One region of the Shewanella sp. WE21 genome, then DNA from elsewhere that is predicted to be linked to it. Evidence: predicted binding sites of a transcription regulator. Region 1 holds the regulator's gene; each other region holds the start of a gene.

Region 1 (8,026 bases):
GTATGCTATAAAAATCAATATCTTGATCGAAATAGCTGTAATGCCATTTCCATTGTGAACCCGTGACTTTTACGGTGAGATCGGCGTTGCTGGGATCTTCCATTGCGATTAAAGTTTTTGTCGCTGGAATCGCCATTAAGATCAAAATGATAAATGGCAGAATCGTCCAAGCGATTTCAACTTTAGTGCTTTCGTGAAAGTGGGACGCGACAGCGCCTTTGGATTTTCTGTGGTTGATCATGGCGTAAATCATGACGCCAAAGACCACTAGGCCTATTGCGCAGCAGATATACAAGATGGTCATGTGCAAGTGATAAACCTTGCCACTGATCTCGGTCACGCCAGGGGTCATGTTGAACCGCATGTCCGCGGCGGTCAACGGTGGTGCGAAAAGCACCACGAGTAAACAATACAACAATTGCTTCACAAGACTTCTCCTCTGCCAATTGCGAATAGCAACTACAAAGAAGAGCAACACAGTAAGTCTCAACTCTATGCAAACTCTTCAGTTCCCAAAAAAGCTTTTTTGACTTCAACGTGCGTTGGCGGCTGTTACTTTTAATCAAGTATTGTTACTGCTGGTAATTAGCCACGCTGGCACATACTGCTGAAATAAATCTGTTCTCTATTTTTAGTGGCGCTTCGAGTTCGATAAATACTCGATTCATTGACCACGGAAGGTGATATATCATCACCGACTTAACCAACCATACTTGCTGTTTAAATATTGATCAAGATCACTTATTTATCTAATTATCTGAAAAATTGCCAAAAAAAAGCCTCACATTCATAGGTGAGGCGGCTTTCAAGGTAAAAAATTAAATGAATATTTAGTGTACAGAGCTAAAAAAAGATTGCTGACCGAAGAGATTGCCTTGCTCAATGCGTACGTCGGCATGTAAGTGACTGTTTACGTCTTCAAGCACTATGCCCATAGCTCGGGCACTTTTAGCCACGATTTGTAGGCGTCGATTATCCCGCGCATCCAATGATTGAGTCCAAGTAATGACTGCACTGGACGTACCACTTGTCAGGGCTTTCTCCATCGCCCACAGGGTTTCGACTTCATCTTTAGCATGTACCAGCAAAACTCTATCCATACGCACACCTGCGCTGGCGAGCATTTGCTTGTAGCCAATACTTGGAGGGTTGATGAGCACTAACCAACGGCCCTGTTGGCTTAACTGAGCGAGTTGTGCACTCAGATGAATTAATTCTTGGCGACCTTGAGTCTTAGTTGGCATGCAGGCGATGGGCGCATGGTGCCAGTCATAGTCGGCATCACGGACTTCATCGAGCCACAAGCCCGGATGGCGGGGGGCATTGCCAAGTAGTTTATTCATAGCCAATCTCCATTACGGATCACACCGACGGCGAGTCCTTCAATTGTTAAACTTTGGAAGCCTAAATCCACTTTAATCGGGGAGTAATCTTCATTTTCGGCATGTAGATAGACTACATTACCTTTTTTTTCGAAACGTTTAACAGTGACATCGTCATCGACTCTAGCGACAACCACTTGACCATTTCTAGCTTGTTCTACTTTATGAACTGCCAGCAAATCACCTTCGAGAATGCCGATATTTTTCATGCTGTCGCCTTTTACTCGCAGTAAAAAATCGGCGGCGGGATGAAACATGCTTGGGTCGACTTGGTAGTACTGTTCAACATGTTCTTGGGCGAGGATAGGTTCACCCGCGGCCACTTGGCCGATGAGCGGTAAACCTGTTTCAGTCAAATCTTCGATTTCCGCAGGCAGACGAATGCCTCGAGATGTGCCTGGCATGATCTCAATGCAGCCCTTTTTTGCCAACGCTTTAAGATGTTCTTCAGCCGCATTGGCGCTCTTAAAACCTAAACGGGTTGCGATTTCTGCCCGAGTGGGTGGCATGCCAGTATCGGCAATATTTCGTTTAATTAGCTCTAAAATTTCAGCTTGGCGTGGCGTCAAAGGTCTCATGGTGTTTCCTGTTTTTCTATACAGTTACTGTTAGTATATACAGTATTGTTTGCAGCGCAAGTATTAACCACTTTTTAGCTATGTTGGAGAGAATTAGCGAATATTGCCCATAGTCTGGTATTCTATCGGGCTAGTAAACGCACTTAATTGCATAAGAATAATGCCTAAACACGACTCTCTTTGGTTGAAATCATTACGTTGGATCCAAAAACACTTAGTGCACACTATTGTGGTGCCTCAGGATCCCTTTGCCGATCTGAATCTGGATGCTTCCAGACCCCTTGTTTATGTGATGAAAACAGAATCCCTTAGTGACATAGCTGCTTTGAGCGAAATAACGGCTAAGTTAGGTTTACCAAGCCCTTATGAGCCTCTAGTGGCTAATGGTGTGACTGCGCCTCGGGTTGTCTGTCTTCAAGGGCGTAAGCCACTGTTTGGCGAACGTGCTGGTAATGAGCCTTTCCTCGAATGCTTTATGCGTTTGTTAGCCGTGCATAAGGAACGTCCTGAATTGGATATTCAACTGGTGCCCGTGAGTTTGTATTGGGGTCGCACGCCAGGGAAAGAAGACGACACTATGAAGGCGGCCGTATTTGAGCGGGAAAACCCGACTTGGCTACGCAAGTGCTTGATGATTCTGTTCTTAGGTCGACATAACTTCGTGCAGTTTTCGAATGCCGTATCCCTGCGTTACATGGCTGACGAACATGGCACCGACATGGGGATTGCCCATAAGTTAGCGCGGGTTGCGCGCGTGCATTTCCGTCGTCAACGTAAGGTAATGACAGGGCCTGTGCTGCCAAACCGCCAAGCACTGTTTCATTCGTTGCTCAAATCTGAGTCGCTGCGCAAAGCGATTCAAGAAGAAGCCGCCAGTAAAAAGATTTCTGAGACCCAAGCGCGCGAGACGGCTATTGAGTATCTCGATGAAATCGCTGCCGATTACTCAGATAGTTTAGTGCGTATTGCCGAGCGTTTCTTAACTTGGCTGTGGAACAAGCTTTACAGCGGGATTAACATTAAAGGCGCCGAGCAAGTTCGCCAGCTGCACCACGATGGCCACGAAATTGTTTATGTGCCTTGCCATCGCAGCCACATGGATTACCTGCTGTTATCGTATATTTTGTATTATCAAGGCATGGTTCCGCCGCACATTGCTGCCGGCATTAACCTCAATTTCTGGCCCGCGGGACCTATGTTCCGTCGCGGTGGTGCCTTCTTTATCCGCCGTAGTTTTAATGGCAATAAGCTGTACACCGCAGTATTTCGTGAGTATTTAGACCAGCTGTTTGCTAAAGGTTATTCGGTGGAATACTTCTCCGAAGGTGGCCGTTCACGTACTGGCCGTCTGTTGGCGCCGAAAACTGGCATGATCGCCATGACGATGAACAGCGTACTGCGCGGTATTGAACGTCCTGTCACACTTGTGCCTGTGTATTTAGGCTATGACCATGTGATGGAAGTGGCGACTTACCATAAAGAGTTAAGCGGTAAGAAAAAGAAAAAAGAATCTGTGTGGCAGGTGTTCGGTGCCATTCGCAAATTAGGTAATTTTGGCCAAGGTTATGTGAATTTTGGCGAGCCTATTACCCTGCAAAATTTCTTAAATGAGCGTGCGCCAAACTGGCGTGCTGAGTTGGCCGATGATCCCGAGCAGAAACCAAGTTGGTTAACGCCAGCGGTAAACGTGCTGGCTAATCGGGTGATGACGCGTATCAATGATGCCGCAGCCGCGAGTTCGGTGACTTTGACTAGCTTAGTTTTACTGGCGACAGATCAAAACGCCTTAGAACGTAGTCTGCTGGAGCGTCAGCTTGATTTGTATCTGACCCTACTCAAAAAAGTGCCTTACACTTCTTATACATCTGTTGCCGAAGGTGATGGTAAGCATTTAGTGCAGCAAGGTTTAGAGCTGAACAAGTTTGTTGTTAGTGCCGATCCTTTAGGGGAAATAGTGTCTATCGAAGCGAGTCAGGCTGTGTCTATGACTTACTATCGTAACAATATCATTCACTTATTTATTGTTCCTTCATTAATTGCGAGTTGTTTAACCCACAATGAACAGATCCTGCGCCAGCAAGTGGTTTCAATCGTTGCCGATTTTTATCCACTGCTGAAAGCCGAACTCTTCATGGGAATTAAAGACTTACCAGCCTATGTTGAGCAAGTACTGGATTTCCTGATTGGGCAAGGTTTAGTAGTTGAGACAGATACTTTAGCTGTCGTGCCTGAGCACTCAAGCCAATTATTGTTGTTAGCCAGTTCAGTGAGTGAAACTTTGCAACGCTACGCTATTATTTTCAATCTGTTAGCGAACAGACCTAAGATGGAGCGCTCAGAACTTGAGTCTGAGAGCCATTTACTCGCCCAGCGTTTAGGGGCTTTACATGGTATTACCGCGCCTGAATTCTACGATAAAAAACTCTACGGTACTTTGAGCGTGAAGCTCAAAGAATTGGGATATCTGGCGGATAGTGAAGATAAGTCCAATATCAATCGCATACGAGATCAGGCCAATAGCTTATTACGTCCGTCAGTGAGACAAACGATAGTGGCGAGTGTCACCGCGGAGCACACAGTTTAATGGCAAATCATATGAATGCGGCTAAGCATAAGCCCGCAGGTAAGTCCTTGCTTGGTGGTGCCATGATTATTGCTGGCACGACCGTAGGTGCTGGGATGTTTTCTCTGCCCGTGGTCGGTGCAGGTATGTGGTTTGGCTATTCGATTTTAATGTTATTGGGTATTTGGTTTTGCATGTTGATGTCGGGCTTATTGTTGCTCGAAACCAATTTACATTTCGAACCCGGTGCTAGCTTCGATACCTTAAGCAAGCAAACTCTTGGGCAGTTTTGGCGGATAGTGAACGGCGTTTCTATCGCTTTCGTGTTGTATATTTTGACCTATGCCTATATCAGCGGCGGTGGTTCGATTGTGAATCACAGCTTGCAGGGCATGGGAATTGAGTTACCGCAAAGCGTGGCAGGGCTGGTGTTTGCCATAGTATTGGCGAGTATAGTATTGATCAGTACTAAAGCCGTGGATCGGATTACCACGATTATGCTCGGCGGTATGATCATTACCTTCTTCCTCGCTATCGGCAATTTATTGATCGAAATTGATGTGACTAAGTTGCTCGAACCCGATGGTAATAACAGCTTTTCACCTTATCTGTGGGCGGCGCTGCCCTTTGGTCTCGCTAGCTTTGGTTACCATGGTAACGTCCCCAGCTTAGTGAAGTATTACGGCAAAGATTCCTCCACCATTATCAAGGCGATTTTCGTCGGCACCTTTATCGCGCTGGTGATTTATGTCTGTTGGTTAGTGGCGACTATGGGCAATATTCCCCGCAGCCAGTTTATCGACATTATTGCCCAAGGCGGCAATATGGGTGTGTTGGTGGGCGCTTTGTCTGAGGTGATGGCGAGTAGCTGGTTAAACAGTATGTTGACCCTGTTTGCTAACTTAGCCGTGGCTTCATCTTTCTTAGGGGTGACCTTAGGTCTGTTCGATTATCTTGCTGATTTGTTTGGTTTTGATGATTCACGCTCTGGCCGAATGAAAACCGCGTTAGTGACCTTTGTGCCGCCAACGATTTTAGGATTACTGTTTCCCGATGGCTTCTTAGTAGCGATTGGCTTTGCGGCATTAGCGGCGACAGTGTGGGCGGTAATCGTCCCGGCGCTGATGGCCTATAAATCGCGGCAGTTGTTCCCCGATAGCACAGGTTTTAGAGTGATAGGCGGTACACCGCTGATTATTCTTGTGGTGTTATTTGGCATAGTCACGGGTGCATGTCATCTGCTCGCGATGGCAAATTTACTGCCGCAATATTCCTAATTTGTTGTGATGATTTAAGCCCTCCATGTGAGGGCTTTTTTGTCTTTAGCGGTTGAGTTTTGTCTTACAGATCTTTTTAACCTGAATACTGGACAGAAATACAAACTCAGGCTTAACTCGAATGATTGTTAAAACAAAGGAGCTGATAATGAAAATGACTCAGTACGCACAAGGACATGCATGTTGGGTTGAACTTGCAAGCCATGATTGGCAGGGAGCTACAGCATTTTACCAAGCGTTATTTGGTTGGAACTCGGTCGAAATGCCGATCCCTGAAGGTCACTTTTCGCTATTTAATTTAGCGGGAGATGACTTAGGCGCCATGTATCAAATCCCTGAGTCAGAAGCACATATCCCCAGCCACTGGCGTATCTACTTTGCCGTCGATGATATGGATGCCAGCATTGCAGCGATTCAAGCGGCGGGCGGCCAAGTGCACATGGGGCCGCATATTGTGGGTGATGCGGGCGTGATGACGCAGGTCAGTGATCCTGAAGGCGCACGCTTTGCTTTATGGCAAGCGAAGAACCACATAGGTGCTCGCCGTCAGGGTGAACTCAATACCCTTTGCTGGGTTGAGCTGGCTTGCAAAGAGCCGCGCACTGAAGAAGCCTTTTACTGCAAAATCTTCCCTTGGACCAACATGCCAAGTGACATGCCAGACATTGAATACTCAGAATGGCAGCTTGATGGTCAATCCATCGGCGGTATGATGACGATAATGCCTGAGTGGGGCGATATTTCTCCCCACTGGTTGCTCTATTTTGTGGTGGCTGATTGCGATGCGTTTGCTGAGAAAGCCCAAATCTTAGGTGCGCAAGTGTGCATTCCGCCTAGTGATATCCCTGATGTAGGACGATTTTCTGTCATTGCTGACGCCCAAGGCGCTACCTTTGCGGTGATCAAGCTTAATCAGATGTGATTGCCATATTAAGTGCTGTCATTAAGGTTAAAAACGGCGACGCTAAATCGCCGTTTTTATTTGTCTAACTATTTGTTTAATTAGCGTTATCAATCATGATTGTTTCAGGGCAAGAGCCTTTTGAGGCCTTATTGGCTTTGGCGAGTAGGCTAGGTAAGGAGTCAGAAGTTTTAATGACTTCGGGCAAGTTAATGCGGATTTCACTCAGTAATCCCTTGCCACATTCTAGACTCATTTTAGTGTGAGCGCCTTGACCGAAGCTGCTATCAAAACTTTGGTTTAACTCACTTTTACTGACACTCTTACCTATGTTGTCATGAATAAATTTTTGTACCCATGCCGAGGCATTGACCGCTTGGGTCAGCTGGGTTGCCAATAAAAAGTACTCGTTAGGGTCTTGGCTACGGCAAGTGCCGTGTTTCCACCATTCGTGGCGTTCTAAACAGGTGCCATATTGGGCGCTTGGCATGACTTCTTCTAAATTTTTGCGCACCGATGGATTCAGTTCAAACTCCGGATAAGTACAGAAATCATTCGGTTGCAGTTTGACTGTGCTGCAATAGCCATATCGCGTGCCGCATTGTTGTTTATTCGGCCACAGTCCGTGCAGGCTGAAGTGTTGCCATTGGCTCGATTCTGGCGTTTGGCTGAGGGCGCGGCATTCGGCTTTACGGCGGCCATAGAGTTCACAAAAGGTGCTTTGCCAGCTTAATGCGAGCACGTTAGCATCGAATTCTCCACCGATTTGACATTGATTCCCTTGGCGTTTCTCTGGGGTACCATGCTCTTTAAGGCTATCTCGGCTTTTTGCTTTGATGTCCGATGCCGTGGTTGTTTGCGCCGGTTCCGCCGCCGTTGCAGGTGTTGATAAATTACTGCCAGCAACATTAGATAGATATTGACCACAATCGCCGCTGATCCAACGCATGGGAGACTTCACCGCATTGGTGCGCACTCTTAGCCAATCAGGTTTAGCGCTATTGCCGAGGATTTCAAGTACAGGGTAGCGCTCACCAATATTGCTCTGCCATTGATCTGGATTCGTCTGCTTATTTTTCGATTGAAATAGCTCACAGCGTTTGTCGGCAACGAATTCACCGGTTGCGGGTGCGGCAAAGGTGGGTGCTGTAATGATGAGCGCAGAGCATAAACCGAATGCGGCAAGTAACGCACGTGATGGGGTTTTAAGGGAAAGTGCTTGCGGCCATATCCGGCTGATGGTTAAACAAAATGACTTGGTCATGTGATGGGATCCTTCCTGCGGCAGTGAATTGAGTCAATTCTGTGTGGCACTGAGTCAATGG
Region 2 (8,026 bases), 2.2 Mb from region 1:
TAAGCAGAGTCTCTAATGTAAGACGGATGTTAACGCATTCGTCTATACAAGTGGGTGGAACTGTTTTAGTATCGACGCAAAATAATAACTAAGGTTAAATCCTCTTTATGGCATCGAAAGCGACCTCGATTGATATTGCTTATCGTGCTGGCGTATCCCAGTCAACGGTTTCCCGTGCCCTTAGAAACAGCCCGCTAGTCAATTTAGAAACTCGCCAACGTATTCAAACCATTGCCAAAGAGCTGAATTATAAGGTCGATAAAAATGCCAGCAATCTTCGCACCCAAAATAGCCATACCTTAGCGCTGTTATTGTGTGAAGACCCCACCAACGATGACTCGTTAATCAATCCTTTTTTCCTGTCTATGCTTGGCTCCATTACCCGAGCAACGGCGCAGCAAGGTTATGATTTATTGGTTTCTTTTCAGCAATTGTCCAGCGATTGGCACGCCGATTATGAAGACAGTAATAAAGCTGACGGCATTATTTTGCTCGGTTACGGCGACTACATGGACTACGAGCAAAAGTTGGAGCGATTGCTCGCGCAGAATACTCATTTTGTGATCTGGGGTGCTGAGCATAACAATAAGTCAGTACTATCGATTGGTTGTGATAATCATCAAGGCGGCTTGATTGCAACAGAGCACTTGATTTCCCTTGGTCGTAAAACTTTTGCCTTTTTAGGCGATGCCTCGAGCCACAGCCCTGAGTTTAGGGACAGATATTTAGGCCATGTGAAAGCGCTGCAAATGGCGAATATTGCAGTCGATCACACTAAGCAAGTGTCGGCAATTAGCACTGAAAGTGCTGGTTACGATGCGGCTATGGCATTGATGGCCAAAGGCGCACAGTTTGATGCTATTTTTGCTGCTAGCGATCTGATTGCCATTGGTGCTATTCGTGCGCTGAAAGAGAAGGGCATTTCAGTCCCAGAACAAGTTGCAGTGGTGGGATATGATGATATTCCGGTGGCGAGTTTTGCCAATCCGCCATTAACGACCATTAAGCAGAACACCCAATTAGCCGGTGAAATCTTAGTCGACAGTGTACTCAAACTTATCCGCGGACAAGAGGTGAGTGCGCAGCTTATTCCGACGACCTTAGTGGTTCGCAGTTCCTGCGGCATTGATAGCGCGCCGCTTAAGCCGTTATAGATGGGTCATTATTGCTAGGAGCTTGCTGTTTTTTGCTGGCAAGTCGTTGAGCACTTAATTTGCTTATTGAAACATCGCCGATAATCCTTGGATTTATCGGCTTTTTGCTTTTTGGGATCACTTAACCGCATATTGACGTAAAAACTTCGGCACATCTGCTTTGGTTTTCTTGGCGATTTTTTGTAGTAACTCGAAGGTGGGAGCATTGAGACCGAACTCTTGCTGAAGGTCTGCCAGCATTGCCAGCCACAAATGGCCAGTCATTTCGGCATCGGCTAAGGCGCGGTGAAAGGTGCCATCGCTTGGTAACTGTTTATAGCGCACTAAAGTACCTAACTGATGATTGGGTGCCGCTTGATATAAACGTCTTGCCACTAGCAAGGAGCAACCAAATTGTCCTCGATAGCGATGGCGAATTTGGGCAAATTCCGCGTCTAAAAAGCGCTGATCAAATGCCGCATTGTGGGCGACTAAGTTATGATCGGCGATAAAGTCGGCAAAACGCGCCATCACTTCATTGCAGGGCGCTGCATCCCTGAGCATTTGATTGCTGATCCCTGTGTAGTCCTCAATAAAACGACTTATTCTAAATCCTGGGTTCATCAACTCTGAAAATCTTTGGGTGATCACGCCGTTTTCAATCAGCACAGCTCCGATTTCAATCGCGCGGTCCCCTTGATTGGGCGATAGCCCTGTGGTTTCAAAGTCGAGCACGACCAAAGTGTTAGCTGCAGATGTAGGCATAGATCTTATGTGGACTCTATAAATGATGTGTCAGCATTGCCGTCTTTGACAGCGCAACGCTTTTAGATAAGCCGATTGTAATTCAATACGTTAGTAAATTCACTATCACATTAACGCTGATAAAAGACTTAATGCTTTGTTGATCCGGTCGAGCTTTCTTGGTTTCGCTTCCTGTTAGCATTTACCTCTATGAATAACAGTTTGGTTTGTGAGCAACCCATGCAACTCGATATTAATGGCTTAACGCCCGCGCAATTTTTAGCAGAATATTGGCAGAAAAAACCTTTGGTTATCCGCCAAGGATTCAAACATTTTCAAGATTTAATCTCGCCCGAAGAGTTAGCCGGCTTAGCCATGGATGAGCTGGTGGAATCTCGGCGAGTGTACCAACAGGCAGGGCAATGGCAGGCTGAATTTGGCCCTTTTGATTCCTACGATCATCTCGGTGAACGGGATTGGACTTTGATCGTGCAAGCCTTGAACAACTGGGTGCCCGATGCAGAAGCCCTGATCCAATGTTTTGATTTTATTCCGCGCTGGCGTTTAGATGATGTGATGGTGAGTTTTGCCACTCCTGGCGGTGGCGTGGGGCCGCATATCGATCTGTATGATGTGTTTATTTGCCAAGGTTCGGGACGTCGCCGCTGGCGCGTAGGCGATCTGGGGCCGCACAAAGAGTTTGCCGCCCATCCCGCTTTGCTGCACACAGAAGCTTTTGAACCGATTATCGATACTGAGTTATTGCCCGGCGACATCCTTTATATTCCCCCAGGATTCCCCCATGACGGTATAACCTTAGAACAGTCTTTAAGTTTTTCAGTAGGTTATCGCACAGCTTCCGCCAAAGATATGGTAAGTGCTTTGGCCGATCATCTGTCTGAGCAAGATTTAGGCGCACAGCAGATTGAAGATCCAGACCGCGAGCTGACAACGCGCAGTGGTTGTGTCGATAATCGCGATTTAGCGCGGTTACGCACGCAACTGACTAATATGTTAACCGATGAACTGGTGAGCGAGTTTTCGGGCCGCTATTTAACTCAATCTAAATGCGCCCTCGATTTACCCGATGAGCCGTTGGACATCACGCAAGACGAAGTGCTCGCTTGGCTCGATGAGCAACCGCTTATTCGCCTCGGCGGACTGCGTTGTTTGTATTTTGATATCAATGTGGGACAAGGCGTTGTGTATATTAATGGTGATAAGTATCTGCTTTCAGCCGAATTGGCCGAGGTGATCCCACTACTATGTGATAGCAATCAGTTAGATAAAACCGCCTTAGCCCCCTGGTTAGCCGATGCCGATTTGCTTACGCAGCTGACTGAGTGGGTGAACCTCGGTTACTGGTACTTTGAAGACCTGAGTGATGAAGAGTGTTAAGGCTGAGATAATAGGCAAAGCATGATGGATGTTGATACTATTTTAGCGCTAACGCCGATGGATTTTAGTGTTAAGTCGGTTTTGCAATCGTTGGATTATAGTGTTGGATGCATTCTAGTGTTAGTTGAGATTTAAAGCAGAATAATGTTGAAAGCCGCATCTACGTTCAGGGCAAGCTCATGCTTGCCCTTGCTTATCTTTTTAAGATTGCGAAGACTTGCAAGTCTGCTTTATTGCCTTAGTTGTCTCTCTACTGCGTTCATTGCCTTGTCATTTTTAATGTTAAACATTGTTTTTTTTTAAATTATTTTACCAAGCGAGATGAGTTTTGCTGGCACAGTCTTAGTGAGATGGATTTAGGCCGATAAGCCTATTCTGATTAATATCGTCAGGAGTGGAGTGAGCTTCACTGAATAACCAATGCTTAGAGTATTAATGCGATTCGCAGATGGTCATTTAGCCACTGGATTTGCTGATTATTTCACTATGGGCAGTTGTGCCCATTGGGTGGTGTAACGAGGGGAGAGCAGTTCACGTTTTATCCCCCAAGTTGGGTCAATACCTTGTCCTGCAAACCAAATTTTTCCGCGGCCGCTGTGGTTCACTTTATCGAGTAACTGCATCAGCTCCTTGCTTTTAGGCCTAGGCGTGACGTCATCGAATAATCCGAGCTGAAACACGCCTGCACCAAAAAAATCCCCTAACATGACACCAGCTTTTACATAAGCATGACCTTCACGCCAAATGCGTTGCAATAGGCTTTGGCCAAGGGTGACAAAATCCCGCGTATCATTGCTGGGCCGAACTAAACTGCCCGACAGCGATTTGCTGTACTGGGGAGTCATATCGCTAAAAGGACTAGTACGCACAAATACCGACATCGCTTTAGCGTATTGGCGCTCGGAGCGCAGTTTTTCACAGGCCCTAAAAGTGTATTCATTGATTGCCTGTTGCATCGTTTCCAAGTTATCAATACGACTACCAAAGGAGCGGGAGCTGATAATTTGTTGCTTAGTGGCGGCGACCTCTTGTATGTCATCACAGGCAATGCCGTTAAGTTCGCGTACTGTGCGCTCAACGGTGACCGAAAAGGTATCGCGGATAAGTTTGGGATGCGCATCCGCCAATTGCAGCGCGGTATTTATGCCCATGATGTTCAAGCGTTTCGTAAGCCTACGGCCTATTCCCCAGACTTCTTCGACAGGGATAAGCGCCATGAGTCGTCGTTGGCGTTCACGGTCGCGCAGATCAACCACGCCCCGGGTTGCTGGATAACGCTTAGCAGCATAGTTTGCCAGTTTGGCGAGGGTCTTTGTCGGCCCAATGCCAACGCAAACACTGATCCCTGTCCATTGCGGTATTCGCTGATAAATATTTAATGCAAGCTGATGAATATCGGTGCATTTATCGATGCGTGATAGATCTAAAAACGCTTCATCAATACTATACACTTCTACTTTCGGCACCATTTGCTCTAAGGTGGTCATCACTCTGTTTGACATGTCGGCATAGAGTGCATAGTTGGAGGAGAATACCGCAACCTGATGCTGGCGGAGTTGGTTTGCGATTTGATATACAGGCACCGCCATTTTGATGCCAAGTTGTTTTGCCTCTACGGAGCGGGCGACGACGCAGCCATCGTTATTGGATAACACCACAATCGGCTTACCAACCAAATCAGGCCTAAACATCCGCTCACAGGAGGCATAAAAATTATTACAATCGACGAGGGCGAATAGTGAGGGCGTCATTTGAGCGTTTTCACCACGTTGGTCACTACCCCAAAGATGTTTAACTCAGACTCATCATTGATGGCGATCGGGGAGAATAAGGCATTACGTGGTAGCAATTGCACCACAGGGCGTAGCTGTAATTGCTTTACGGTAAACTCACCGTTCACCGCTGCGACAACGGTATCACCGTGGGCTGGCTGTAGTGAGCGATCCACCACCAAAATATCACCGGAGAAAATCCCCGCTTCGATCATCGAATCCCCTTGGACTTTGACAAAAAACGTGGCGGCAGGATGTTTGATGCATAACTCATTGAGATCTAATGTTTGTTCTACATAGTCTTGGGCCGGTGACGGAAATCCTGCGGCAATCAAGGAGCTAAATAACGAGAGCTGATATTGGGTATGTTTGGCGAAGCGGCCTAGAAGCATCATAATAAATCACAATATACTGTACATATAAACAGTATAGTCTAACTATGAAGCTTATCGAAAGAATTTATGTGGGGAGAGTTATGTTATCGACCCAAGCGCTGTCGAGTGCTGAGCAATTGATGATGGCTGTTCTAAAGCACCCTTGACGGCTTGAATATCGCTAAGGGTGAGCGTTTCGTCCATTTAATTCAGTTAACGCACTTTAGTTAACCCGCTTTAGTTAACGCAATTTAGTTAATCCAACCGAGCCATAGCCACCACAGATAATCCAGTGGAATAAGTGCAACTAGAGTTATTGCCGCTAGAGGTAAGGTGATGCGAAGTAGTTTAGTTAATGGCTCTTGGGATAATTGCATCGCCAAAATCAAAGGAGCCACCTGATAAGGAAAAATCACGGTTGAGAAACCGATCACCTGCGTCATTAATACCGCTGGGGTGGAGAAGCCAGTTGCATTGGCAAAGTCTGCCGCCATGGGGGATAACACAGTCGGCACGCCTGGAACCGTTGCCACTAACCCCGTTAGCGTCGCGATTAACGATAACGACATAAAATTCATGAACGATGCCCCTTGCTGCAAGGGTAACCATTCACTGAACAGTTGACCTAGCGCAGTGCCGAGCCCGGAGTGATTGACCAATGCTCCCAGACCTAAGGCCGCCGCGACAAAAATGACGGTCGACAAATCCACTGAACTATTAAAACTCTTAGGCTCAAGCACTCCCCATTTTGGGAGCAATAACAAGATAGCCGTTGTTAATCCTACCCAAGCGGGATTGATGCCGTGCAGCGAGTCAGTCACCCAAAAGAGCAAAGTAATAGCCAGTAACAGTGCAACTTTCTTTTGCATACCAAGGTTATAAGCTTCTTTTTCAATAACGCGTTCAGGCTGGTTGTTATCAATTTTTGCAGGAAATAGGAAAACGACTAGCGCCACAATCAATATTGATTTGAGTAAGCCAAGGATTGGAAAATGCAATAAGAGATACTCAGTATAACCAAAGTGGATATTGAATAGATTCTCACTGGAACCCGCTAATATCATGTTGGGAATATTCGCGGGCAACACGGCAAAACTGGGCATGTTACACGCCAGTGCCAGGGCGGTCGCAATGCCTATCCGCCCATGGCTACCACGAGCAAAACCGACTTGCTCGGCTAACGCCATACCAATAGGCACCAGTACCACTGCACGGCCAACGGATGAGGGCATCACAAAGCCAAGCAGCACGGCACTAAAGACCAAACCCGCAATTAAGCGTGGATAACTTGAGGTCAGTATGGGGGCAATCAAACTGGCCATTCTGCGACTTAAACCTGACTGAGTGATTGCACTGCCGATCACAAACCCCGAAATGATTAACCACACCGCAGTTGAGCCGAATCCGGAGAAAAGTATACTCGGCTCAATGAGTTTAAAAATGGTGGCAAGGGCAAAAAAGATTAACCCCGCCATAAAGGGCGGGAAGAAACCTGTGCTCCAAAACATCAAGGTCACTAACACTACGCCTGCGCTGTAGGAAAACACCGCGGGATGCTGACTTAGCGGAAAAAGCGCAAGTAAAGTAGCGATCAACAGTGCACTGAAAAACGCTAGCTGTTTAACGCCAATAAAACGTTTCATGTTTACCGACCTATTGGGTTGAATACGTAAAAGATGCCTACTAAGATAACTGACTTGGTTTGGCGTTTTAAGAAGGTAATATGTCAAAGTATGTTCCTAAGGCGACATTGTTAACACCCAGTGATGCGGCGTTTATCATAGATGCCAATCGGCCCGTGCTGACCCATACTCGCAATATGGCGGCGGAAGCGGGCATCGAACCTCACTCGCACCCGCGGGGTCAGCTACTTTGGGCCGCCAAAGGTTTGTTACGTGTTCGCAGTGAAAATGCCGTCTGGGTGGTACCCTCAACCCATGCCGTTTGGATCCCTTGCAATTTGCCCCATCAAGTGAACAGTGAAACCCACGCCCATACTCGCAATATTTATATTGACCCTAGCTATGGCGTTAGGCCACAGGATACGCAAGTGGTGATGGTGACTATGACAGCGCTGATGCGCGAATTAGTGCTTAAACTTTGTGAAAGTTCACATCTTATGGACAGTGGACAACTGCATCGGCTGGGTTTGGTTGCCATCGATGAGCTTCAAACTCTGGACAGTCTGGATGCCCATTTACCCGCTGGCTCAGATCCAAGACTCAGCCGATTAATCCAAACGCTGATCCGACGTCCAAAAGTGAGTTACTCACTGACCGAGTTAGCCGAAATGGGCGGCGCGAGTGTGAGAACGATTGAGCGACTATTCAAAGCTGAAACTGGGCTCACTTATCGACAATGGCGGCAAAGGTTTCGTTTGTTAAATTCGCTTGAGAGCTTAAGCCAAGGGGAGAGCACAACTATGGTGGCCCATAGTTTAGGTTATTTGAGTGTCAGCAGTTTCAGTGCCGCCTTTAAAATGCAATTTGGTTGCACGCCGCAAGATTACCCGCAGCATAAGCCTATGAGAAACGGGAGCTAAATCAGGCATCATAAAACCGTCTATAAAAAAGCTAGAACAATATCTAGGATGCTGTTCTAGCCT
Region 3 (8,026 bases), 1.6 Mb from region 1:
AAATTAGGGCCAGATACCCGTTTAACCTTGAGCGTTAAGCTTGATAGTTCTTTATTTAATTAAGTGAGTTAACCATGTTTACTGGGATTATTGAAGCCGTTGGCACCCTGCGAAAACTGGAGCGTAAAGGCGATGATATTCGCCTTACCGTGGCGAGCGGCAAACTGGATTTAAACGATGTGCGTTTAGGCGACAGTATTGCCACCAACGGTGTGTGCTTAACGGTTGTGCAGCAATTAGCCGACGGTTATGTGGCTGATGTCTCTGCCGAAACCGTGAGTCTAACCGGCTTTGCTCACTACAAAGTGGGCACTAAGGTAAATCTTGAAAAGGCCGTTACCTCAACCACACGCTTAGGCGGCCACATGGTCAGCGGCCATGTTGACGGTATTGCAACGGTTGAGCAACGCTTAGTGCGTGGTCAAGCCATTGAATTTTGGTTAGCCGCACCCGCAGAGCTTGGGCGTTACATTGCCCATAAAGGTTCCATCACCATTGATGGCGTGAGTCTGACAGTTAACGAGGTGGACGGTAGTCGATTCCGCTTGACCATAGTGCCGCATACCGCAGGTGAAACCACGTTAATCGACCTGCAAGCGGGCGATAAGGTGAATATCGAAGTTGATTTAATCGCCCGTTATCTTGAACGCTTGATGAATTATGATGGCAAAGACAGCAATAGCGGCGGTGTCACCATGGAAATGTTAGCCCGTGCCGGCTTTGTGCGTTAGTGCACAGGAGCAGATTATTTAACTTAAGCTTATCGGCAGCTTAGGTTATTTAGGTATAGAATTTCATAATAACAGCAAAATCATAAGGTCCTACAATGGCGCTGCACAGTATAGAAGAGATCATCGAAGATATTCGTCAAGGCAAAATGGTTATTTTGATGGATGACGAAGACAGAGAAAACGAAGGTGATTTGATCATGGCGGCCGAAATGGTCACGCCAGAAGCGATTAACTTTATGGCAAAATATGGCCGTGGGCTCATTTGCCAGACCATGACTAAAGCCCGTTGCCAGCAGTTAAATCTCCCCTTAATGGTGACGAATAATAACGCCCAGTTCTCGACTAACTTTACGGTTTCTATTGAAGCGGCGGAGGGTGTGACTACCGGTATTTCGGCCCACGATCGCGCTGTAACGGTGAAAGCGGCTGTGGCTAAAGAGGCTAAAGCGTCTGATTTAGTGCAACCAGGGCATATCTTCCCGTTAATGGCACAGGACGGCGGTGTATTAACCCGCGCAGGCCACACTGAAGCTGGCTGTGATTTAGCCCGTCTTGCGGGACTTGAGCCATCGGGCGTTATCGTTGAAATTTTGAACGAAGACGGCACTATGGCACGTCGCCCAGATTTGGAGATTTTCTCCGAGTTGCATGGCATCAAAATCGGCACTATCGCGGCTTTAATCGAGTATCGCAACACCAAAGAAACCACGGTTGTGCGTGAAGCTAAATGCAAATTACCGACCCGTTTCGGTGAGTTCGACATGGTGACCTTCAGAGACACTATCGACAATCAACTGCACTTTGCCTTAGTCAAAGGTGAGGTGAAAGAAGATTGTTTGGTGCGCGTGCATTTGCAAAATACCTTCAACGATTTACTCCACTCAGAGCGCGATCAGCAACGCAGCTGGCCACTCGAAAAGGCGATGGAACGTATTTCTGCAGAAGGTGGTGTATTGGTTTTACTCGGGAATCAAGAACATCCCTGTGAAATTCTCTCTAAGGTGAAAGCCTTTGAAGCTGAAGATCAAGGCCAAGCGCCTGCTTCTGCAAAATGGCAGGGGACGTCGCGCCGTGTGGGTGTGGGTTCGCAAATTCTCGCCAGCCTTGGTGTGACTAAGATGCGCCTGCTCAGCTCGCCTAAACGCTACCACTCACTTTCAGGCTTTGGCCTTGAAGTGACTGAGTATGTGGCGGACTGAAACCCAAAGTTACACTGAAGTAAAATTAACAATTTCTGATAATTTGCATAGGGCTCTGGGCAATTGGCTGTGATATCATGTCGCCACTTTTCGCCCCGAGCTGGGTGCTTTAGCTAAATTAGGTAAGATAATGAACGTAGTTCAAGGTAATATCGAAGCGAAAAATGCCAAAGTTGCGATTGTAATTTCGCGTTTCAACAGCTTTTTAGTTGAGAGCTTGCTTGAAGGTGCACTTGACACGCTGAAACGTTTTGGCCAAGTCAGCGACGACAATATCACTGTTGTCCGTGTACCAGGTGCGGTTGAGTTGCCGCTAGCTGCGCGTCGCGTAGCTGCCAGTGGTAAATTCGACGGTATTATCGCATTAGGTGCGGTGATCCGTGGTGGTACTCCTCATTTTGATTTTGTTGCAGGCGAATGTAATAAAGGTCTAGCTCAAGTTGCTTTAGAATTTGATCTGCCTGTTGCTTTCGGTGTTTTGACCACTGATACCATTGAACAAGCGATTGAACGTTCAGGTACCAAAGCGGGTAACAAAGGCGGCGAAGCTGCTCTAAGCCTGCTTGAAATGGTCAATGTTCTGCAAGAACTTGAACAACAGTTGTTATAGTAGGAAAAATAATGAAGCCTTCTGAGCGCCGCAAGGCCCGCCGTTTAGCCGTTCAAGCCATCTATTCATGGCAACTAAGCGGGAATAATATTGCCGATGTCGAGCATGAGTTTTTAACTGAACAAAGTCTCGACGGTGTTGATGTAGCTTATTTTCGTGAGCTATTTTCAGGCGTTGCAACGAAGAAAACCCAATTGGATGAGCTGATCATCCCGCATCTGGAACGCCCGATTGATGAAGTGTCTCCAGTAGAGAAAGCCATAGTTCGTTTAGCGACCTATGAGCTGACTTTCCGTAAAGATGTGCCATACAAGGTCGCGATTAATGAAGCGATTGAGTTGGCAAAAGCTTTCGGTGCGGACGAGAGTCATAAGTTTGTGAACGGACTGCTCGACAAACTGGTTGCACGCAAGTAATAAAGACAAACGGTATCTTAGGATACCGTTTTTCATTGCTAACAAAGGTGGCCGATGTAAGTCGTGCCAAACTGTACAGTGAAAGAATTCCAATTAATTGAATGTTATTTTAGCAACCGCGGCCCCACTCGCCGTGATGTGAAGCTTGGCATCGGTGACGATTGCGCTTTAGTGCAACCTGCAGAAAACAAGTCGATCGCTATCTCCTGTGACACCTTAGTTGAAAATGTCCATTTCTTCCCCGACATGCCTCCCGCTGCCTTAGGTTACAAAGCTTTAGCGGTAAATTTATCTGATCTGGCAGCCATGGGCGCTGAACCCGCGTGGATGACGCTTGCCTTAACGCTACCCGAAGTCGATGAGACTTGGCTAAGTGGCTTTAGTGAAGGTTTATTTGAAGCGGCCGATTACTATGGCATCGCTTTAATTGGCGGCGATACGACTCGTGGTCCACGGGCTATTAACATCACAGTGCACGGCCAAGTCCCACAGGGTAAAGCACTCACGCGTCATGGTGCTAAAGCGGGTGATTGGATTTATGTCACGGGCACGCTCGGAGATTCGGCCTTAGGTCTGGATATTATTCGAGGCGCGCAACAGGCCAGAGCCGAGCATAAAGAATTCCTGATTAATCGCCATTATCGTCCAACACCAAGAGTTTTAGCGGGCCAAGCTTTGCGTTCGCTTGCCTCCAGTGCAATCGATCTTTCCGACGGGTTTATCTCGGATATCGGTCATGTGCTTAAGGCTTCGGCAGTTGGTGCTGTGGTGGACGTTAATTGCATCCCGCTTTCACGCGCGATGCAAGATACCGTCAGCGAGGAGCATGCCTTAGGTTATGCGCTTACAGGGGGCGAAGATTATGAACTGCTGTTCACCGTTCCTGAAGCGCAAAAAGGCGCGCTTGAGACGGCATTAAGCCATGCAGGAGCAAAGTTTGTTCGCGTTGGACAAATTTGTGCAGGCAGTAAGCTCAAGTTGCAACTCAATGGTGAGCCGTTTACACCGCCGTATCACGGTTTCGAGCACTTTTAAGCGAAGAGCATGTTAATGAAATGGTTGTCAAAGGATCAGGTGCTAACGCGCCTGTCATTAAAAAATCCTGTCCACTTTTTGGCACTCGGTTTTGGTAGCGGACTCGCCGCTAAAGCACCCGGTACTTTCGGTACCTTAGCAGCCATTCCCCTCTACTTATTGATGGCGCCATTACCGCTCACTTGGTATATCGGCTTAACCTTATTGAGCGCATTTGCGGGATTTTATATCTGCGGTAAAGCCGCTCAAGATATGGGGGTACACGATCACGGTGCGATTGTGTGGGATGAAGTGGTTGGGCTACTGATCACTATGATAGCGGCACCAGCAGGTTGGGGTTGGTTGTTAGTCGGCTTTGGTCTATTTCGCTTTTTCGACATCATCAAACCTTGGCCTATTCGATGGCTCGATGCCAAAGTTCATGGTGGTTTTGGCATTATGATTGACGATGTGTTAGCGGGCGTGTTTTCGTTTATTTGTCTGCAAGGGCTAGTCTGGTGTTTTAGCTAACATTATCGCTAACCCGACATGTTAGTTAGCATGGCCAACAACTAACCCTTAGTTTTTGATATAGCCCCTTAGCTTGTGATATAGAGTGTGTAGATTCAAGCGTTTAGCGACCTCATTCGTTATCTGATCCATACTACTATTGCAGCAGTTCCCTTGCGTTCGCGAGGGTATTGCTGGTGATAGTATCGCCACCTAACAGTCTTGCAAGCTCTTGGATACGCTGCTCACGATCGAGCGATTTCATTGTGGTCTCAGTACTACCTGCCTTATTAAATTTATCGACAAACATGTGTTGATGACCATTGCCCGCAACTTGCGGCAAGTGAGTCACGCACAGTACTTGGGTCGATTCCCCTAAGCTGCGTAACATGCGGCCCACCACTGCGGCGGTGGGGCCGGAAATCCCGACATCCACCTCATCGAAAATTAATGTCGGTGTGGCAACCTTCTTCGCGGTAATCACTTGGATCCCTAGCCCTATCCGTGAGAGCTCACCGCCAGACGCGACTTTTGAAATCGGTTGCAAAGGTTGGCCAGGGTTAGTGGTTACCATAAATTCGATATTGTCACTGCCATTGGCTGACATTTGCTCGGGGTGGAAATTGACTTCGATCGTAAATTTACCCTTAGGCATATTCAGTTCGTGGATTGACTGAGTCACCAGTTTGTCGAGTTCTTTGGCATATCTAGCGCGGCTTTGGCTGAGCTTTTGCGCATTGCTAAGGTAAGCGGCTCTACTTGCTTCGACTTGAAGCTGAATTTCTTCAAGTTTACTTTCATCACTGTCTAAGGTGCTCAGCTCAGCCTTTAATGCTAAATGATGCTCGGCCAGTTTATTCGGGCTAACATGATGCTTACGCGCCAGTTGCATGGCTTTTGATAGCCGTTCTTCTAAATAGGCAAAGTGGGTTGGATCGAGTTCAAGCTTACTCAAATAGTGCTGTAATTCGCCTGCACTTTCTTGCACTTGGATTAAGGCATCATTGAGCATAGTGTTGATATTGCTTAATGCAGGATCGTAGCTTTGCAGATCTTCGGCGAGGGAAACGACTCGATTGAGCAGCGACTCTATATTGTTCTCTTCGCCCTCTGTGAGTATATCTAAGCTCGCCTGACAGGTATCAATCAACTCAGTGCCATTAGCCAGACGTTTGTGCTCTTGCTCAATCTCATCGAACTCATCAACTTTAAGATCAAACTCATCGAGTTCTTCTACTTGATATTGCACTAATTGCTTACGGGCAATACGTTCATGCTGGGAGGCTTCGAGTTGTTTTAGATCGGCCTCAATTTGCTTGCAGCGTTGAAAGCTAGCGGCAACCGTATCGATAAGCAATCTGTGGTTGGCATAACTGTCGAGCAGGGTGAGTTGATGTTCACTTTTTAACATTGCATGGTGCGCATGTTGACCGTGAATACCGATAAGCAACTGACCCAGTAATTTTAGCTGCGTCAGCGGCACTGGATTCCCATTGATGTAGGCGCGTGAACGGCCATCGCTACCAATAGTTCGACGTAGAATGCACTCATGATCGAGTTCAAGATCGTTATCTTCTAACCAACGTTTTGCCAGTGGAATATCATCCAAGGAAAAGCGGGCGCTGACCTCGGTTTTATTGGCTCCGGGACGAACACTGCTGGCATCGGCGCGATTGCCTAGGCATAGGCCTAGCGCATCGATGGCAATCGATTTACCCGCACCGGTTTCACCTGTGATGCTGGTCATACCGGGGCGAAAATCCAGTTCTAAAAAACGGACGATAGCGAAGTTATTAATGCTGAGTTGGCAAAGCATAGTGAATTCCTGTCGAAAAATATACCAAACCACTGTATTGATAAACAGTATATACTGATTTTATATACAGTAAAGTGGCTTGGGTGAAAAATCGGCATTATCGACAGTAAATATTTTTAATTAACTGATTATGCATAGGTTCTTACTAAGCTTTCTAAGATAGGTAAACTGAAGAAAGTGACTAAGGTGCCAAATAGAATGCCTTGAGCACTGGTTGAAGCCTGAGTGTTATAACGCTGGGCGAGTAAGTACACGCTAGCCGCGGTGGGAAGTGCGCTCAAGATCACGCCCATGATCAGGTAGTCACCACTTACGCCAAAACGGTTAAGCATAAAGTAAACGAGTGCCGGTTGGATAGTCAGCTTGAAGAGGTTGATAAGGCTCAGTTCGATAAAATTCTTGGGGCTAAATACGCTGCTATCTTTCTGGTAGCGCATCGCTTTGGCGAGTACCATGCCGATAGCAAATAGGGCGCAGGGGCTTGAGGTATTGCCTATTTGCTGGATCATTAGCGCCAGCCCTGACGGCAGTTTTATCTCTAGCGCCGAAATGCCGACGCCAATTAAGCTACCAATAACGATAGGGTTTTTACCGACCGCCATTGCCATTATGATTAAGGCGTGGTGTTGTCTTTGGGTGTTAGTGGCCAGTTCCATCGAGACTAAGGCGACGGCAAACATCAGCACGGATAATAAGCTGGCAATCGCGGCGGCGACTAAGGCACTTTGTTGGTGCGGAAAGAGGATGATGAGCAGTGGAATACCAATAAATGCCGTATTACCAAAGGTGGCATTGAGGGCTCGAATAGCGGCAACCGCATGCTGTTTAGGGTTAGCGATCAGCGATAGCCCAAGGCAGACAAGATAAGTGATTACCATAGCTGTGCTGTAGCCCGCAATAAATCCCCATTGCAAAATCTCGTCAATCGGCTGCAGGGCGAGGGCGATAAGCATGATCGCGGGGAATGCAATGTAGTACACATATTGGTTTAGCACTTGATCCGTATCGACGGGCAAGAGTTTTAGTTTTTGCACTAGTGTACCGAGCAACATGATCCCGAAGACGGCAAACAGAGGGGTTAAAATGGTCATTTCCCTCACTCATCCTTACGATTAAATTTGAATAAACTCGCCCACCGTCGTCATTTTACTGTCGCTATGATTCTTGGTGGACAGAGTTACAGCACTTGCTTCTTTTTATGTCACTTTAGAGCCAGATTTAGCGCCAGCGCAGTAAAACTCGCCACAAAATAACATACCATTTCAATCTAAGGCTATTGCGCTATGGTCGTATAAGTGAATAATTCAATGTTTAAAACACAATCACTTAGTGAATTTAGCGTTTTAACGTCAATACCCAATATGTGAAATTAGGATATGCAATGAGTGATGATTTAGGCGCTGAACTACAACTTGTCTATCTTTTTGTGCATTTAGTCAATGCGGGCAGTTTTTCGCAGGCGGCGAAGGAGCTTGATATGCCCATTGCCACAGTGAGCCGCAAGTTAGCGAAGTTGGAAGAGAAGCTCGATAAACAGCTCTTTATGCGCAGCACCCGCAAGTTGCGACTGACAGAGGAAGGGCTGGCGCTCTTTCAACGTTACCAGAGCGTGGTTGCTCAATTTGATGAACTAAGTGGTTTAGGCAGCGATAAACCCGAGGGAACCTTGCGCATCGCGGCGCCGATTTCGATTATTTCCATCGTGTTTATTCAAGCATTAAATGAATTTG
Region 4 (8,026 bases), 2.2 Mb from region 1:
TCTTACAATGAGGAAGCTTACCCATGTGTGGTATCGTCGGAATAGTTGGCCAATCATCGGTTAATCAGACCATTTATGATGCACTGACAGTGTTGCAGCACAGAGGTCAGGATGCGGCAGGTATTGTGACCATTGATCGTGGTGCTTTCAGACTACGTAAAGCCAATGGTTTGGTTAAAGACGTTTTTGAAGTCAAACACATGCAACGCCTACAAGGTAATGCTGGTATTGGCCATGTGCGTTATCCAACTGCGGGTAGTTCAAGCGCATCTGAAGCGCAGCCTTTCTATGTTAACTCGCCATTTGGGATCTCATTAGCCCATAACGGTAACTTAACTAACACAGTCGAATTAGCCGAAGGGCTGATCAAAAAACGTCGCCACGTGAACACCACTTCGGATTCTGAAGTCTTGTTAAACCTGCTCGCCGACGAACTGCAAAAAACCACGAGTTTGACTCTGACGTCGGAAGAAGTGTTCGATGCGGTCGCTAACGTACACCAACAAGCTCGTGGCGCCTACGCGGTTGTGGCTATGATTATTGGTCAAGGCTTAGTCGCGTTCCGTGACCCATTTGGTATTCGTCCTTTGGTATTAGGTAAGCACGAAACTGCCACTGGCACTGAATACATGGTGGCTTCTGAAAGTGTGGCACTCGATGCAGTTGGCTTTGAAGTGATGCGTGATGTTGCACCGGGTGAAGCGATTTATGTTTCAATTGACGGTCAGCTGTATACCCGTCAATGTGCTGCCGAGCCTAGCTATGCACCTTGTATCTTCGAATTCGTCTATTTTGCCCGTCCAGATTCGACGATCGACAAAGTGTCTGTATATGCAAGTCGCGTCAACATGGGCGCTAAGCTTGGCGAGAAGATTAAGAAAGAATGGTACGATCATGATATCGACGTGGTTATTCCTATTCCTGAAACCTCTTGCGATATCGCGCTGGAAATTGCCCGTTGCATGGATTTACCGTACCGCCAAGGTTTTGTGAAAAACCGTTATATTGGCCGTACCTTCATCATGCCTGGTCAACAGGAGCGTAAGAAGTCAGTGCGTCGTAAGTTGAATGCGATTAACACTGAGTTCAAAGGCAAAAATGTCTTGTTGGTGGACGACTCTATCGTTCGCGGTACGACCTCAGAGCAAATCATCGAAATGGCCCGTGAAGCCGGTGCCAAGAAAGTGTATTTTGCCTCTGCCGCACCGGAAATTCGTTTCCCGAACGTGTACGGTATTGATATGCCAACGTCAAACGAGCTTATCGCCCACGGTCGTGATGCCGATGAAATCGCCAAGTTAATTGGTGCTGATGGCATTATTTTCCAAGACTTACCCGATTTAATTGAAGCGGTAAGAATGGAGAATCCTGCGATTAAACGTTTCGAAACGTCCGTATTTGATGGTCACTACATCACGAACGACGTTGACCAAGCGTATTTAGATCACTTGACGCAACTGCGAAATGACGATGCTAAAGCCGATCGAAATAAAGATATTGGCACTAACTTAGAGCTGCATAACGTCTGTCACCCATAAGGATTGTGGGTCATTCAGTATCGTAAAGTTTGAGTCCTTTTTGTTCTAAACGATACAAAAAAAGCCAGTGAGAAATCACTGGCTTTTTAATGGCTTATATTTGCTTAACGGATCATCGTGATAACGTCTACGTATTTATGCGTTGCGCTGTTTCAGTCATTACATTTTCTTCAGCGTGCTTACGTTCAACCCAGTAATCCGCATTTTTAATACCCAGTTTTACCGGGTCAAAAAGTGGCTCTATGCCGAGTGCTTGCTGTGATTCATAATCTTTTAGGCAAGTGAATGCGGTTTTCCTTAATAGAATAATGGCAATAATATTGAGCCATGCCATGAGTCCAACACCAATGTCACCCATTCCCCAAGCCATATCAGCCGTTTTAACTGTGCCGTATACGGTTGAGCCAATGATCACGACTTTGAGAACGACCATGAACCAAGGATGATTTACTTTACGGTTGATATAGGCAATGTTGGTCTCGGCAATGTAGTAATAAGCCACTATGGTCGTAAAGGCGAAGAAGAAGAGTGCGATAGCCACAAAGATATTGCCAAATCCTGGCATCATACTTTCCATTGCCGTTTGTACGTAGCCTGGTCCTGCAGCGACTCCGGCAATGCCGGTATAGAGCGCCGCACCGTCTGGGCCCTGAACATTATACAGTCCTGTAATAAGCAGCATGAAACCAGTTGCAGAGCAAACGAATAAGGTGTCGATATACACAGAAAAAGCTTGAACTAACCCTTGTTTGGCTGGATGGCTTACCGCCGCTGCAGATGAGGCATGTGGCGCTGTACCTTGACCCGCTTCGTTGGAGTAAATACCCCGCTTTACCCCCCACATGATGGCTAAGCCTAAAATGGCACCAAAACCCGCATCAAAGCCAAAGGCACTTTTGATAATTAACCATAAAATACCCGGTAGCTGGCCAATATTTAGCGCTATGATGACACAAGCCACTATGATGTAACCCAGTGCCATAAAGGGGACGACGGCACTGGCAAAGTGAGCGATACGTTTTACACCGCCAAAAATGATAAAGCCAAGAAGCATAGCCAGTATGGCTGCAGTCACATTAGGATCTATGTTGAAAGCGGTTTTTAAACTTGAACCTATCGAGTTAGCTTGTACGCCCGGCAGCAGGATCCCGCAAGCAAATATGGTCGCAATTGCAAATACCCATGCATACCATTTCATGCCTAAGCCTTTTTCAATATAAAAAGCAGGCCCACCACGATACTCGCCATTGATTTTTTCTTTATAGACTTGACCTAAGGTAGATTCAACGAAGGCGGAGCTGGCACCGAGAAAGGCAACCATCCACATCCAAAATAAAGCGCCAGGACCACCAAAGGTGATTGCTGTGGCGACCCCTGCAATGTTACCTGTACCGACTCGACCCGCTAATGTCATCGCGAGTGCTTGAAAAGACGACACTCCCGCATCAGTACTCTTACCATCAAACATCAGGCGGATCATTTCTGGCAGATGGCGCAGCTGTAAAAATCGAGTGCGAAGGGAGAAATAGAGCCCGACACCTAGGCAAAGAAAAATAAGTGCAGGGCTCCAAATTACACTATTGATCGCGTTGACAATCTCATTCATAGACTCCGATTCCTTTATTGTGTTGTTTTAGCAGAGTTTTTAGGTTTACGGTTATTCAACAGATGTTGAGTTAGGACATTCACTTTTGATTAAGACATTTTTTGTAAATATCCAAGATACTCAACATAACTATTTTTTAGGGAGCTTCATAGTTAAAATGTTAAATATTTGAAACCAATGTGTTTTGAAATTGAGTTTTAGCATGGATAAATAGAGCAGAGGGGCGAGTTAACTCGAAATACGGTAGTGATTTATTATGAATGTCAGTTATCCCATTACCCAAAGTAGCATCCACACGCCGAATAAGCTGCTTAAGCTATGGCGCGTGATTTGATGGCTGAGTAATAGAGATAAACTCACAGCAATAGGAATGACGAGAATGAATCCCCATGCTAACGGCATATCGATGATTTTCATTTGTCCCAGCCAGGTACTGGTGAGCATGCTTATTGCGAGTAACATTAAGCTATGGAATATCAATAACTGATTGAATCTTAATATTAATGCTGGAGTTATTGTCATAGCCTGTCGCGCATTTATTGCAAACTGTCTCATAGTCACTCCTTAGTTATTTAGTGTATCTTATGCCTTGTTGAGAATCATTCGCAATTGAATTTACACTTAAGCTTTTACATTTAAGCTCGGTTTACTACAGAAATTTGCACTCAACTGGCGTTTGGGCTAAATTATACTGTAATTATATCCAGTGCTTGGTGTTTATATGATTCTCTATATCGCAGAAAAACCTAGCCTAGGGCGGGCCATTGCCGATGTATTGCCTAAACCCCATAAAAAAGGCGATGGATTTATCGAAGCCGCCAATGGCGATTGTGTGTCTTGGTGTGTTGGTCACTTGCTCGAGCAAGCTGAACCTGATGCCTATAATCCCGAATTTAAGTCTTGGAAATTCGAGCATTTGCCAATAGTGCCAGACAAGTGGCAACTAAAACCTAAGGCCGCAACCCGCAGCCAACTTACAGTGCTTAAACGATTAGTCAAACAAGCCAACACCTTGGTTAATGCGGGCGATCCCGACCGTGAAGGGCAGTTACTCGTGGATGAAGTGATTGCCTATCTTGGCGTGACGGGGGACAAGCTACATCAAACCCAGCGTTTACTGATCAGTGACTTAAACCCACAAGCTGTAAAACGGGCTCTAACGCAGCTACGCAGTAATCGCGAGTTTATTCCTTTATCCACATCGGCCTTAGCCCGCAGTCGAGCCGATTGGCTCTATGGCATGAATATGACGCGTGCGTACACCATCCAAGGTAAAAAGGTCGGTTATCAAGGCGTGTTATCCGTCGGCCGAGTACAAACGCCATTGCTTGGGCTAGTGGTGCGCCGTGATGAAGAGATTGCCCACTTTCAATCTAAACCTTTTTATGAAGTACTAGCGCATTTGGCGACCGAGAAGCAAGAAACCTTCAGCGCCAAGTGGCAACCTAGCGAAGCTTGTCAGCCTTATATGGATGAAGAAGGACGAGTGTTAGTGAGAGGGTTAGCGCAAAATGTGGTGAGTCGCATCAGTGATAAACCCGTCTTAGTCACTCAATTAGTGGCTAAGGACAAGAAACAGAATCCACCATTGCCCTACAGCTTATCCGCGTTGCAAATTGATGCGGCGAAACGGTTTGGCATGAGTGCTAAGGATGTGCTCGATACCTGCCAGAGTTTGTATGAACGCCATAAACTCATTACTTACCCACGCTCCGACAGTCGTTATTTACCCGTTGAGCAACATAACCTTGCGCCTTCGGTACTTAAGGCGATAAGTGACGGTGCTGCTGAGTTATTGCAAGGTGCTGATGCACCCGAGCCCCGTCTTAAATCTAAAGCATGGGATGATAAAAAAGTGGACGCCCATCACGCAATCGTCCCCACAGAGAAGACGGCTAACTTATCTAGCTTGAGTCAGCGTGAGAGGCAGTTATATCTTCATGTTGCTCGCCAGTACTTAGCACAGTTTTATCCGGCTTATTGTTACAGTGAAACCACAGTGCAAGTGACAATCGAGGGTGGCTTATTTAATACCAAGGCGCGTCAGGATAAATCCCTCGGCTGGAAGCAACTCTTTGCCCGCCAAGAGCCAAATGGCAGTAAGGCGAGTGGCAACAAGTCGACGGAAGAAAGCACAGGTAAGGACGATGAGGAGAATGACGAGTTTATCGGCCAATTACCGCCTTTGAAATTGGGACAGGCTTTGCATTGTACTCGAGGCGAATTGTTGGAGAAAAATACTCAACCACCAAAGGCCTTTAACGATGCCACTTTACTCGGTGCTATGACGGGTATTAGCCGTTATGTGACCGATCCTGAGATCCGTAAAATTCTTAAAGAAACCGACGGATTAGGTACAGAGGCCACCCGTGCAGGTATTATCGAATTGCTGTTCAAACGCGGTTTTTTACAACGCTTAGGTAAATCTATTGTCTCGACAGACGTGGGGAAAGGATTGATTAACAGCTTGCCCGCGAGTGCGACTACGCCGGATATGACAGCGCTTTGGGAAGCGAGTCTGAATGGCATTTGCCATAAAGAAACCTCTTATCAAGCCTTTATGCAGCCACTGCTCGGCACCTTATCCACGCTTATCCAGAATGCAGGCGCCCAACTGCCAACCGCGCTTAATGGTTTACAAGGCCAAGGTTATCGTAAAACGGCAAGTAATAAATCTGGTTATCGTAAGTCGCCTTACCGCAAAGCCTCGAGCTCGGCAAAACGGGCAGGCACTGCAAGTACAGCTAAAAGCAGTGTGAATAAGTCAGTGGCTAGTGCTGGCGCAAGGAGTCGAACACGCAAAATGGCTACAGAGGTTTAATCGTCACGAGTGCGTTGTGATTCTGTTGTAGGGGATATTCGACCTTAAGCTATAACGCTTTCATAGCACTGAATTTGGGCAAAAAAAAGAGTAAACCAAAACGGTTTACTCATACGGAAATAGGTCGTTAAAGCTTGCCAAAATCACTCAATTGATGAGGAGCAGGCATATAATCTCAGCATTAACTTAATTAGCCCTTAAAGTTCATATTTATCTTAGGGTGTCGCCTCGGTTTAAGCTGATGAGCTTATCCAGTATGCGTTCTCCATCCATGCGGATGCCGTTATGTTCATATTCTGATGTTAACCAATACTTTAGCCTGCCAACTTGTTTTGTGGTTTCTAAACTGTATTGCATCTCTACAAACATATCTTCACTGTAAATGGCCGTTGCAACAGGGACTCGGTTTTGTGCCAGTTGCTCTAGATTGTAAAGTGTTGGCCAATTTGATTTATGGGCAAGGATTTCTGCCGCGGCTTTAAGCGGCACTAAGTGACTAAATTGGTCAAACATCCATGGGTATATCATCTCACCTGTGAATAAAAACGGTTTACCTTGTTGATAGTTAAAGGCGGGGAATTGCTGTCTAACCCTGTGTGCCGACCATTGTGAGGCCGAGTGTTGACAGTAGATGGCTTCATGCAACAGGGCAAAAATCGGGTTAGTGTTGTAATCGAGCATTTGACCGAAATGATTTAAAAATAACGGATTGACTACTGCCCCTGAAGCCGTGTTGATCAAGGCTTGCTCAAGCAAATAATAAACCGATTCAGGCCCTTGCTCCATTCCGATATTAATACCCAGCAGTTGCAACATTTCAACCGAGAGGCGTTCACCCGTTGCCAAATACACTTCATTTTCAAGCAAATGTTTTGCTAAGCGAGTGACGAGATGTTGAGCATCGTGGAAGCGTTGGAAAAATTGTTTATTCTTCGCCAGTACGCGTTGATAAGTCGCAAGATAGACGTCGTCGCTGCTACGGGTTAATGATGGTATGCCACCCGTGATATAGGCTTCACTGACGCCTTGAGGGGCGGCGCTTAAATAATGTAACACGCAAAATCCCCCGAAACTTTGGCCGAGAATCGCCCACTTATCGGCGGGACAAAGCTGGGCACGAATCGTTTCGGCATCACGAATGATATTGTCAGCCCTGAAATGGCTTAGGTAATCCGCTTGAGCTGCGGGATCTAAGTGTTGCAGGCTTTGGTAATTAATCGGTGTTGATAAGCCTGTACCACGTTGATCGAGTAATAATACCCGATATTCTTTTAATGCGCGGCGGATCCAGCTGCTGTTGCTGGCGGGACGCATGGCCGCAAATCCAGGGCCGCCTTGAAAAAATACGATATAAGGTAGTTTTTTATCTTTGTTTTCTGGGCTACAGAGTTCTCTGGCAAACACTTGGATTTGCTCTGCAATTGGATTTTGATAGTTGAGGGGCAAGGTAAAAGTGTGTTTCTTCGCCAGCACTCCGGCGAGAATAATATCGGGTTTCATCAAACAACCTTAATGGCAGAGGATCATGTTATTGTGATTGGCAGATTGTATACCCAAATAAGCTGAAGATGCAGCAACCTAGGCTACCTGAAATGCGTATCTTCAGCTAACTTGGGTATAGACAAAATAGTTTATGTCGTAAGCTAGGATTATTTGATTAGCTTTTGGTGAAGATCAATTTTTTGGATACAAATTTGAGCCATGATGAGTTTCTTAGCGTAATCTATCGCTTATGGATAACACGAGATTGAAGCTATGAAGTATCAGATTATTCCAGTGACACCTTTTCAGCAAAATTGCAGCTTGATCTGGTGTGAAAAAACCAAGCGTGCTGCGGTTGTGGATCCCGGCGGGAATATTGACAGGATCCAAAACGAAGTGACGAAACTTGGACTCGTCCTCGAAAAAATCATCCTTACCCATGGGCATATCGATCATGTCGGTGGTGCAAAAGCCTTAGCGAAAGCCGCCAATGTGCCGATTATTGGCCCGCATATTGCCGATAAATTCTGGATTGATAACTTACCTAAGCAAAGCCAAAATTTTGGTTTTCCCCATTGC

Evidence for each region. Region 1 encodes LexA, which represses DNA repair genes until DNA is damaged. Its sites were predicted from a motif close to TACTGTATNNNNATACAGTA; they were not measured.
Region 2: a site for LexA is predicted at 5,457-5,476, ahead of umuD (translesion error-prone DNA polymerase V autoproteolytic subunit). Genes of this name have one in related genera too.
Region 3: a site for LexA is predicted at 6,327-6,346, ahead of recN (DNA repair protein RecN). Genes of this name have one in related genera too.
Region 4: a site for LexA is predicted at 3,834-3,853, ahead of CKQ84_RS16665 (DNA topoisomerase III). Genes of this name have one in related genera too.

What each region holds. Positions count from the first base shown of each region.
Region 1 covers NZ_CP023019.1:1,583,760-1,591,785, reverse strand. The annotation lists gene coxB (cytochrome c oxidase subunit II) at 1-427, opposite strand, end outside; gene CKQ84_RS06800 (cell division inhibitor SulA) at 831-1,343, opposite strand; gene lexA (transcriptional repressor LexA) at 1,340-1,960, opposite strand; gene plsB (glycerol-3-phosphate 1-O-acyltransferase PlsB) at 2,121-4,544, shown strand; gene mtr (tryptophan permease) at 4,544-5,800, shown strand; gene CKQ84_RS06780 (VOC family protein) at 5,949-6,722, shown strand; gene CKQ84_RS06775 (ribonuclease T2) at 6,799-7,965, opposite strand.
Region 2 covers NZ_CP023019.1:4,617,294-4,625,319, reverse strand. The annotation lists gene CKQ84_RS20655 (DUF3334 family protein) at 1-3, shown strand, start outside; gene CKQ84_RS20650 (LacI family DNA-binding transcriptional regulator) at 108-1,154, shown strand; gene CKQ84_RS20645 (PolC-type DNA polymerase III) at 1,272-1,898, opposite strand; gene CKQ84_RS20640 (cupin domain-containing protein) at 2,118-3,275, shown strand; gene umuC (translesion error-prone DNA polymerase V subunit UmuC) at 3,752-5,026, opposite strand; gene umuD (translesion error-prone DNA polymerase V autoproteolytic subunit) at 5,023-5,439, opposite strand; gene CKQ84_RS20625 (SLC13 family permease) at 5,673-7,064, opposite strand; gene CKQ84_RS20620 (helix-turn-helix transcriptional regulator) at 7,145-7,963, shown strand.
Region 3 covers NZ_CP023019.1:3,212,145-3,220,170, forward strand. The annotation lists gene ribD (bifunctional diaminohydroxyphosphoribosylaminopyrimidine deaminase/5-amino-6-(5-phosphoribosylamino)uracil reductase RibD) at 1-63, shown strand, start outside; gene CKQ84_RS14045 (riboflavin synthase) at 75-731, shown strand; gene ribBA (bifunctional 3,4-dihydroxy-2-butanone-4-phosphate synthase/GTP cyclohydrolase II) at 827-1,930, shown strand; gene ribE (6,7-dimethyl-8-ribityllumazine synthase) at 2,061-2,540, shown strand; gene nusB (transcription antitermination factor NusB) at 2,552-2,956, shown strand; gene thiL (thiamine-phosphate kinase) at 3,035-3,991, shown strand; gene CKQ84_RS14070 (phosphatidylglycerophosphatase A) at 4,007-4,501, shown strand; gene recN (DNA repair protein RecN) at 4,638-6,296, opposite strand; gene CKQ84_RS14080 (AEC family transporter) at 6,425-7,387, opposite strand; gene lldR (LysR family transcriptional regulator LldR) at 7,678-8,026, shown strand, end outside.
Region 4 covers NZ_CP023019.1:3,740,848-3,748,873, forward strand. The annotation lists gene purF (amidophosphoribosyltransferase) at 24-1,538, shown strand; gene CKQ84_RS16655 (sodium:alanine symporter family protein) at 1,666-3,144, opposite strand; gene CKQ84_RS16660 (hypothetical protein) at 3,412-3,699, opposite strand; gene CKQ84_RS16665 (DNA topoisomerase III) at 3,866-5,965, shown strand; gene CKQ84_RS16670 (alpha/beta fold hydrolase) at 6,176-7,465, opposite strand; gene CKQ84_RS16675 (MBL fold metallo-hydrolase) at 7,721-8,026, shown strand, end outside.